DNA from 2 places in the Streptomyces sp. HSG2 genome. Region 1 is predicted to be linked to the other one. Evidence: riboswitches for the same ligand, from Rfam matches in the RefSeq annotation. Region 1 holds a riboswitch; the other holds the start of a gene.

Region 1 (4,205 bases):
AGCGGGTGCGGCGTCCGCGCCGGTCAGCCGGTGGGCGCGCAGACGGCGAGGGCGATGACCCTGCCCTGCTCGTGCAGCATCCGGGCCCGCCAGCCCGTGGCGTTGGAGGTCGGACCGTCGACGGTGGGGTAGTCGTAGATCTCGCCTCCGTTGGCCCGGGCGAACCACTGCACGCCGTATCCGCCGCCCGCCACCCTGGTGCCCGCCGGGCAGGTGGCCTGGGAGTCGCGCGCGGAGGCCCCGGCGGTGATCTGGTGGCCGAGTTCCTGCGGCGCGCAGACGGCGAGGGCGATGACCCTGCCCTGCTCGTGCAGCATCCGGGCCCGCCAGGCGTTGCTCTGCGACACGGGGCCGTTGGCGGTCAGGGAGTCGTACAGCGTGCCGCCGCGCGCGTGCACGAAGGTCTGGACGCCGTATCCGCCGCCGACCACGCGGGTGCCGGTCGGGCAGGTGGCGTCCGATTCTCTCGCGGAGGGGCCGGTGGCGATCCGGTAGCCGAGGCGCTCCGGCGCGCAGACGGCGATGGCGATCACCTTGCCGTCGTCATGGTGCATGCGGGCGCGCCAGGAGTTGGACTCGGCGACGGGGCCGTTCGCCGACACGTAGTCGTAGATGGTCCCGCCGCGCGCGTGCACGAAGGTCTGGACGCCGTATCCGCCGCCGACCACGCGGGTGCCGGTCGGGCACGTGGCGTCCGACTGGCGGGAGGAGGGGCCGGAGACGACGCGGTACCCCTGCTCGCCGGGAACGCACATGGCGTAGGCGACGACGGTGCTGCCGTCCCGCAGAACCCGGGCGCGCCAGGAGTTGGACTCGGCGACGGGACCGTTGGCGGTGACGTAGTCGTAGACGCTGCCGCCGTTGGCACGGGCGAAACGGGTGGCGGTGTACCCGCCGCCCATCACCGTCGTGCCGGCGGGGCAGGTGGCGTCGGACTGCCGGCCCTCCGGACCGGTGACCAGTGTGGGAGCGGTGGCGGTCGCCGCCCTTGAGACGGGGGCCGTGGTCGGCGAGGCGGGCACGGCGGCGGCCGGTGTCTGCGGTACCGCGGCGAGGATGCCGGCGCCGGCCGCCGTCCCGAACCGGCGGAGCATGGTCCTGAGTCTCACGCGAATCCCTTCGTGGGGGGTCGTGCGCCGAACGGCGGCACGCTGCGCGGATCCTGTCACCGCCGAGGTGACGTACGCGGCAATTCGGGGCAATTCAGATAGGCGTACCGGGTGTGGCGCGCGCTTCGTTCCCCGAGGGTCTCCGTCCTCGGGGAGCGGGTGACACCGCGTCCGCCGGAGTCCGCGCCGGTGCTCCGCGGCGTACGGAGGGGTCGAGGCGTCGCGGGCGCCGGGCGCGCCGCGGACCGACGGGAGACCGGCGTGGGCCCGCCCGGGCCTCGACCCGGAGACCACCTGGTGACGCGGGGTGTCCAAAATGCCATGATGTCCCACGACAAGGCGACGGCGGTACGAGGAAGTCGGTGCGAAACCGACGCGGTCCCGCCACTGTGATCGGCGAGCGAACCCCGAACACGCCACTGCCCGAAGGCGGGTGGGAAGGCGGGGCGAGCCTCGACCCGAGAGCCAGGAGACTCACGCGGTCGCCTCCTCGACGAACCCGGGGCGGATTTCCCCGGAGGAGGGTGGTTCGGCATGCCTGGGAGGTCGGCCGAGAGGCCGCCGAGCTTGGCGGCGGACAAGGGACGGGGCGCGGCGGGCGCACGCGATGGCGTCGGAGCGCGTGACCGAGGCGACGGCCACGCCGGTGCGGGCGGACCTGGCGCCGGACGCTCCACCGCCCCGGGGCCGGGTCCGGGACCGTTGCCGTGTCGGGTGGTTGTCTGCCGGGACTGTTGCTGCGGCAGCCCCCGGATGGCCGGCGTGGACCACTCCGCCCAGGCCGCCCGCCTTCGGGAGGTCGCCCCCGTGCGGATCTCGGACTGCCTGGACGTCTGCGACCAGGCCAACGTCGTCGTCGTGCGGCCCTCGGCCGCCGGGCGGGCCGCCGGGGCGCGGCCGGTCTGGCTCGGCCTCGTCAACGACCCGGCGGCGACCGAGGACGTCGCCTCCTGGGTGCGTGCGGGCGGGCCCGGGATCGCGCCCCGGCCGGAGATCCTCGACCTGCACGTCTTCACCCCGCCCCGACGCCACGCGGCCCCCTGAGCCCGGCGCTCCGCCCCCCGCCGCACCCGCACGAGAGGAAGTCCCGTGACCCTTCTCGCCGGCCACGCCCAGACGGGCGCGCGGCCCGCACCACGACAGGAGACCACGCCGACGTGACCCCGTACGCGTCCGCCCGAGCCCCCGCGAAGGCCGTCGCCACCGCCCTGGAGGACGCCGCGACCCTGGGCGGCTTCTTCGCCGTCACGCTCGGCGGCCCCGAGCGGGGCTGGCGTCCCGTCACCGACGCCTACCCGAGCGGCTTCGGCGATCTCGCCGGCGCCATCGCCGAGCGGTACGACACCCGCGAGACACGTGTCGGGGCCTCTCTGGCCCACCTGGGGCACGCGGCGCGCCTGTGGTCGCCGGTCCTGGCCTGTGCCCTCGGTCATGGAATCGTCCTGGACCTGTCCGGACTCCACCGCGCCGACCACGCGCCGGCCCTGCGACTGCCCCGGCCCACCGGTTGGTACGCCGAGGGCCTCCCGCCACTCGCCGGAACGCTGTACCGGGTCGTGGTCGGCGAGCACCTGGCGCCGTTGGCCGCCGCCCTCCGCCGCAGGCTCGCGCCACGCCTGCTGGACGGCAACGCCGCGTCCGCCCTGACCGGCACGGCCCAGGTCCTCCTGCGAGCCCGGCCCGAACTGCGCCGACCGCTCACCGCTCTCACCGCCGAGTTGCTCGCCACCGGCCGCCTCGCGGACACCGGCCGACTGACAGGCCGCGACCTCGCCTTCCGCCGGCGTAGCTGCTGCCTCTTCTACCGCACCCCCTCCGGCGGCAAGTGCGGCGACTGCTGCCTGGGTCCCTGACGCCCACCGGGGCCGGGCAGGAAGCCCTGCGGGTCGTCGCCTCGGGCCCGGCCGGCCCGGGGAGCACCGGGGGTCCGACATTCCATCGGCGCGGTCGAGGGGGTGTCGGCTCAGGCCGGAGGGGCCGCGGCCCGTCCCGGCATCGCACGGTACCGGCGGACCACGTGTCGAGGGGCGGCGTCCTCGCCTGGAACGCCCGGCGGGGCGTGCGCGGTCCGACCGCGTCGACGCTCCGGCGCCGCCGCGCGACGCCTGCGGGACCTCGTGGCGGTCGACTGCCTGGTACGGACACATCAGGGCCGAACACCTGACAACAACTGCACTATCATTACGTAGAGTTGCTCATGCACACTGCCCAATTCGCCTAGACGGTGGCCCTGATGACGCCGTCGGCCGACGCGTGAGCCGCGCCCCTTCGCGTGGCTTCGGATCTACGCCTCCGAGGAGAGAACACCGTGGGGACAGCCGAGCGGAACCGCGTGATCGTCCTGGGCGCGAGCATGGCCGGTCTGCTGGCCGCGCGTGTGCTGGCTGACTCCTACGACGACGTGGTCGTGGTGGACCGGGACGAACTCGTCGACGACGACCTTCCCCGCAAGGGAGTGCCGCAGGGCGATCACGTGCACGCCCTGCTGACCCGTGGCCGGCACATCATCGAGGAACTGCTGCCGGGCATCACGGACGAGCTGATCTCCGGCGGGGCCGTGACGGGGGACGTCACCGGCAATGTCCGTTGGGTCATGGAGGGTCGGCGGATGCCGCAGCCCCATTCGGACATGCTGCTGGTGTCGATGAGCCGGCAGCACCTGGAGCAGCGGGTACGGGCCCGGGTACGGGCGCTGCCGAACGTGTCGCTTCTCCACCGGCACGACGTCACCGGTCTGCTGACGACGCGGGACCGGCGGACGGTCGTCGGGGTGTCGGTGGTGGGGGACGGCATCTCACGCGAGCTCACGGGCGATCTGGTGGTGGACGCCACCGGGCGGCGCTCGCGGACCCCGGCATGGCTGACCGAGCTGGGTTTCCCGAAGGTCGCGGAGGACCGGCAGCGGATCGGGGTCGGCTACACGACACAGTACTTCCGGCTGCCGCCGGACCGGATGGGCGCCGACGTCGCCATCGACGTGGTGGCGTCGCCGGAGACCGGGCGTGGCGCCATCTGCACCACCATCGAGGACGGACGCACGGCGGTGACGGCGTGCGGCTTCCTCGGCGACTACCCGCCCCGTGACCCGGAGGGGTT
Region 2 (4,205 bases), 550 kb from region 1:
CGTACCCGGTGGCCAGGAGCAGGGCGCCCAAGACCACGTGCACGATGCCCCAGCCGGTCAGGTTCATCTCGTACACGTAGGTGCCGACCCTCGCGTAGACGTCGTCCTCGGCGATGGCCGCGATGCCCTGGAGCACCGCGAAGGCGCCGTTGCACAGCAACAGCACCCCCGCGAAGACGACGCCCCCGGTGATCCATCCGTTGTCGCCGTTCCGCCGGCGTGGCGGCGCGCCTCCCGCGGAGGGGGCGGCGCCGGCCGACGAACCGGGACCGGGAGGGGGTGCGTCGTGCTGGCTCATGAGCTGCGTCCTTTCACGCGAGTCCCTCGATCCTGCGAGCGTGGTTCTCGCGCGGCCAGACGAAGCGGTCCGAACGGGCGAGCGCCGTCGGCCTCGGACGTGCGGCGCCACACGGTGTCGCGTTGACTGACCGCACCGGCCGCCGGGGCCGGGCGAACGCGGAGGTCACCATGAGCACGCCGGCCAACGCTGCCGTGCCGCGGGCCGAGCGGTCCTTGCGCGAGATGCTGCTCAGCCGCGGCTACCCGGCGCTGCTGCTGCTGTCCGTTCTGCTGGGCGTGCCGGTCGCCGCGGCGTGCTTCTTCTTCGTGGGCTTCCAACACCAACTCCAGCACTGGGTCTGGGTGTCGGCTCCCGGCGCGCTCGGCCACGACCGACCGCCCTGGTGGTGGGCGCTGCCCACGCTCACCCTGGCCGGTCTCGTCCTCGCCCCGCTCGTCACCCGCGTGCCGGGTTCCGGGGGCCACCTGCCGGTCGACGGCCTGGGCGGGGCGCCGGTCGGTCCCCGGGAACTGCCCGGAACCATGCTCGCCGCGCTGGCTACGCTGCCGCTGGGCGTGGTCCTGGGCCCCGAGGCACCGCTGATGGCCATCGGAAGCGGACTGGCCCTGCTGGCGATGCGCCGATTCCGGGACGCCGATCGGCGGGCTCGGGCCATGGTCGCGACGGCGGGTTCGACCGCGGCCATCTCCACCATCCTCGGCGGCCCGATCGCGGCGGCGGTCCTGCTCATCGAGGGGGCGGCGCTCGGCGGTGCCCGGATGACGGCCCTGCTGCTGCCGTGCCTCCTGGCCAGCGCGACCGGCGCGCTGGTCTTCACCTGGCTCGGCGACTGGACCGGCCTCAGCAGCGGCGCCCTGGCCCTTGACGGCGTGCCGCCTCCGGCGGGCCCCGACGTCGGCGACTTCCTGTGGGGCGTGCCGGTGGCGGCGGTCATCGCGGTGTCGGTCACCCTGGGGCGGGAACTGGGTCGGTCGACCGCCCTCTGGACGCGCCGGGGCGGCACGGCTCGCCGCACCGTGGCCTGCGCCGTCGCGGTCGGCGTGAGCGTCACGGCCTACGCGCTGATCACCGGCCGTTCTCCGGCGGAGGCCGCCCTGTCCGGCCAGGCCACGCTCGCCGAGCTCGCCGCCGACCCGCACGCCTGGTCGGTCGGGGCGCTCCTCGTCCTCGTCGCCTGCAAGGGACTGGCCTGGGCGGTCGCCCTGGGCAGCCTGCGCGGGGGGCCGATCTTTCCCGCCGTCCTGCTCGGCACGGCCACGGCCATGGCGTGCTCCGGACTGCCGGGGTTCGGCACGACACCCGCGCTCGGCCTGGGCATCGCCGCCGCGGCATCGGCGATCACCGGTCTACCGCTGGCCAGCGCGGTGCTCGCGGCGCTGCTGATGGGCAAGGACGCCATGGAGCAGATGCCGCTGATCGTCGTCGCTTCGGTGGTCGCCTTCGTCGTCGGCCAACTGGTGCGCCGTGACGGGTCCGACGGGGCGCCGGCCGGTGGTGTCGCCGGCGGCCGGGAACCGTCCGGGGCACCGGAGGGCGCCCGGACGACCGGGTCGGCGGAGGGGGCCGCGAGCACCGGGGCGACGGGGGCGGGCCGGTGAGGCCGCCGCCTCCGAGCGGGCCGCGCCGGCGGGCGGCCCGGCGCGCGCGATGGACGGCGGACTGCCGGGCCGCCCGCCCGTGGCTGCTGCGGGCCCTCGTCGCGGCGGCCGTGGTGGTGGCCTACTTCCTGTTGCCCCTGGACCTCCTCGGGCCGCAACGGCCCGCGCTGAGCTGGTCCGTGTTCTGCCTGGTGCTCGCGGTCGTCGCGGTGTCCCTGCTCCGACAGGTCCGCCACGTGTTGACCGACCGGGCCGGCACGCGCCCCGGCATGACCATCGCCCTGCTGACCGTGCTGGTGATGCACGTCTTCGCCGCCGCCGACTACTCCCTGGCCAAGCAGCCCGGCGAGTTCACCGGCCTGGAAACCCGGTTGGACGCCCTCTACTTCACGGTGGTGACCCTGGCCACCGTCGGCTACGGGGACATCACCCCCTCCGGGCAGACGGCGCGCGTGGTGGTGATCGTCCAGATCCTCTACACGCTGGTCTTCCTCACCGCCGGCGCCACCGCCCTGGGGCAGCGGCTGCGCGCGATCGCCGTCCGCCGCGCGGGGCCCCGCGAGGGCGAGAGGGCCGACTGACCGCCTGCGGGCACCGCCCGCCCCCGTCCGTGCCCCGGCGCGCCCTTGTCACCGGGGTGTGGCCGCGACTAGTGTCACCTCGCTTCGGTGAACGGGAAATCGGTGCGATACCGGTGCGGCCCTCGCCACTGTGATCGGGAAGTCCGGCTCCTGCCCTCCGGGGCGGCCACTGGGTCCGCGGACCCGGGAAGGCGGAGTCAGGGCGGTGTCACCCGTCAGCCAGGAGACCGGCCGGGGCGTGTCAACCATCCACGAGGTGCTGGAGAGGGTCCGCCAAGCCATGCACATTGCCGAGGGCTTCCTGCCCCCGGCGCACGCGATCGCCTGGGGCGTCGCGTCCGCGCCGTTCGTCGTCCACGGAGTCAGGACACTCACCCGCGAGGTCAGGGAGCATCCGGAGAGCACACTGCTCCTCGGCGCCTCCGGGGCCTTCACGTTCGTCCTGTCCGCTCTGAAGCTCCCCTCGGTGACGGGGAGTTGTTCGCACCCGACCGGCACCGGTCTGGGTGCGATCCTGTTCCGGCCGCCGATCATGGCGGTCCTGGGCACCATCACCCTGCTGTTCCAGGCGCTTCTCCTGGCCCACGGCGGGTTGACCACGCTCGGTGCCAACGTCTTCTCCCTCGCGATCGTCGGTCCCTGGGCCGGCTACGCCGTCTATCGAGCGTTGCGCCGCCTCGACGTGCCGCTCATGGTGACCGTGTTCTGCGGCGCCTTCGTCGCCGACCTGTCGACGTACTGCGTCACCTCGGCGCAACTGGCCCTCGCCTTCCCCGACCCGGGCAGCGGCTTCCTCGGCGCGCTCGGCAAGTTCGGGTCGATCTTCGCCGTCACCCAGCTCCCGCTGGCGGTCAGCGAGGGGCTCCTCACCGTGTTGGTCGTGCGCCTGCTCGTCCGCTCCAGCGCGGGAGAGCTGACGCGACTCGGCGTCCTGGTGAGCCGCGCGAACGGACGCGAGCGGGAGGCGGTTGCCCGATGAGGCGTGACACGAGGATCAACGCCCTGCTGCTGCTCGCGGTCGCCGCGCTCGCGGTGATCCCCTTGGTGTTCGGGCTCGGCGACCACAAGGAGGAGCCGTTCGCCGGCGCCGACGGCGAGGCGGAGACGGCGATCACCGAGATCGACCCGGGCTATGAGCCCTGGTTCTCCCCGCTGTACGAACCGCCCTCGGGCGAGATCGAGTCCGCGCTGTTCGCCCTGCAGGCGGCGCTGGGCGCGGGTGTCCTGGCCTACTACTTCGGGCTGCGCCGAGGAAGGCGGCAGGGGGCGGAGAGCGCGCTCCCGGGTCGGGGCTCGGCCGCGGGGGACTGAGTGCTGCCGATCGACGCGGCGGCGCACGCCAGTCGCTGGCGTCACCGCCACCCCCTCGACAAGGCGATCCTGGGGCTGGGTCTGACCGCGTTGGCGATCTCGCTGCCGCCCTGGCCCGGTGCGGCCCTGGTGCTGGTGACGGCCGTGGTCGTGTTGCTCGGCCCGGCGGGCGTGCCGGCCCGGGCGCTGTGGCGGGCCTGGCGGGTGCCGCTGGGCTTCTGCCTGACCGGCGCGCTGCCGCTGCTGGTCCGGGTGGGCGGGGCGGACGGGTTCGTCTCCTGGGCCGACGGCGGACCGGCGCGCGCCGGGGGCCTGCTGCTGCGCTCGTCGGCGGCGTCCCTCGGGGTGTTGCTGGTGGCGTTCACCACGCCGATGTCGGATCTGCTGCCGCGGCTGGTGCGGGCGGGGGTGCCG

The links. Region 1 has a riboswitch for cobalamin ahead of JEK78_RS05820 ((2Fe-2S) ferredoxin domain-containing protein). Riboswitches for the same ligand answer to the same signal wherever they lie in the genome.
Region 2: linked by a shared signal. The riboswitch ahead of JEK78_RS03455 (energy-coupling factor ABC transporter permease) and the one ahead of JEK78_RS05820 ((2Fe-2S) ferredoxin domain-containing protein) in region 1 are both predicted to bind cobalamin.

The regions. Positions count from the first base shown of each region.
Region 1 covers NZ_CP066801.1:1,447,791-1,451,995, reverse strand. The annotation lists gene JEK78_RS05825 (hypothetical protein) at 24-1,109, opposite strand; cobalamin riboswitch at 1,417-1,606, shown strand; gene JEK78_RS05820 ((2Fe-2S) ferredoxin domain-containing protein) at 1,812-2,153, shown strand; gene JEK78_RS05815 ((2Fe-2S)-binding protein) at 2,267-2,962, shown strand; gene JEK78_RS05810 (FAD-dependent monooxygenase) at 3,418-4,205, shown strand, end outside.
Region 2 covers NZ_CP066801.1:901,867-906,071, forward strand. The annotation lists gene JEK78_RS03440 (hypothetical protein) at 1-298, opposite strand, end outside; gene JEK78_RS03445 (chloride channel protein) at 469-1,899, shown strand; gene JEK78_RS03450 (potassium channel family protein) at 1,983-2,480, shown strand; cobalamin riboswitch at 2,549-2,731, shown strand; gene JEK78_RS03455 (energy-coupling factor ABC transporter permease) at 2,761-3,459, shown strand; gene JEK78_RS03460 (energy-coupling factor ABC transporter substrate-binding protein) at 3,456-3,791, shown strand; gene cbiQ (cobalt ECF transporter T component CbiQ) at 3,792-4,205, shown strand, end outside.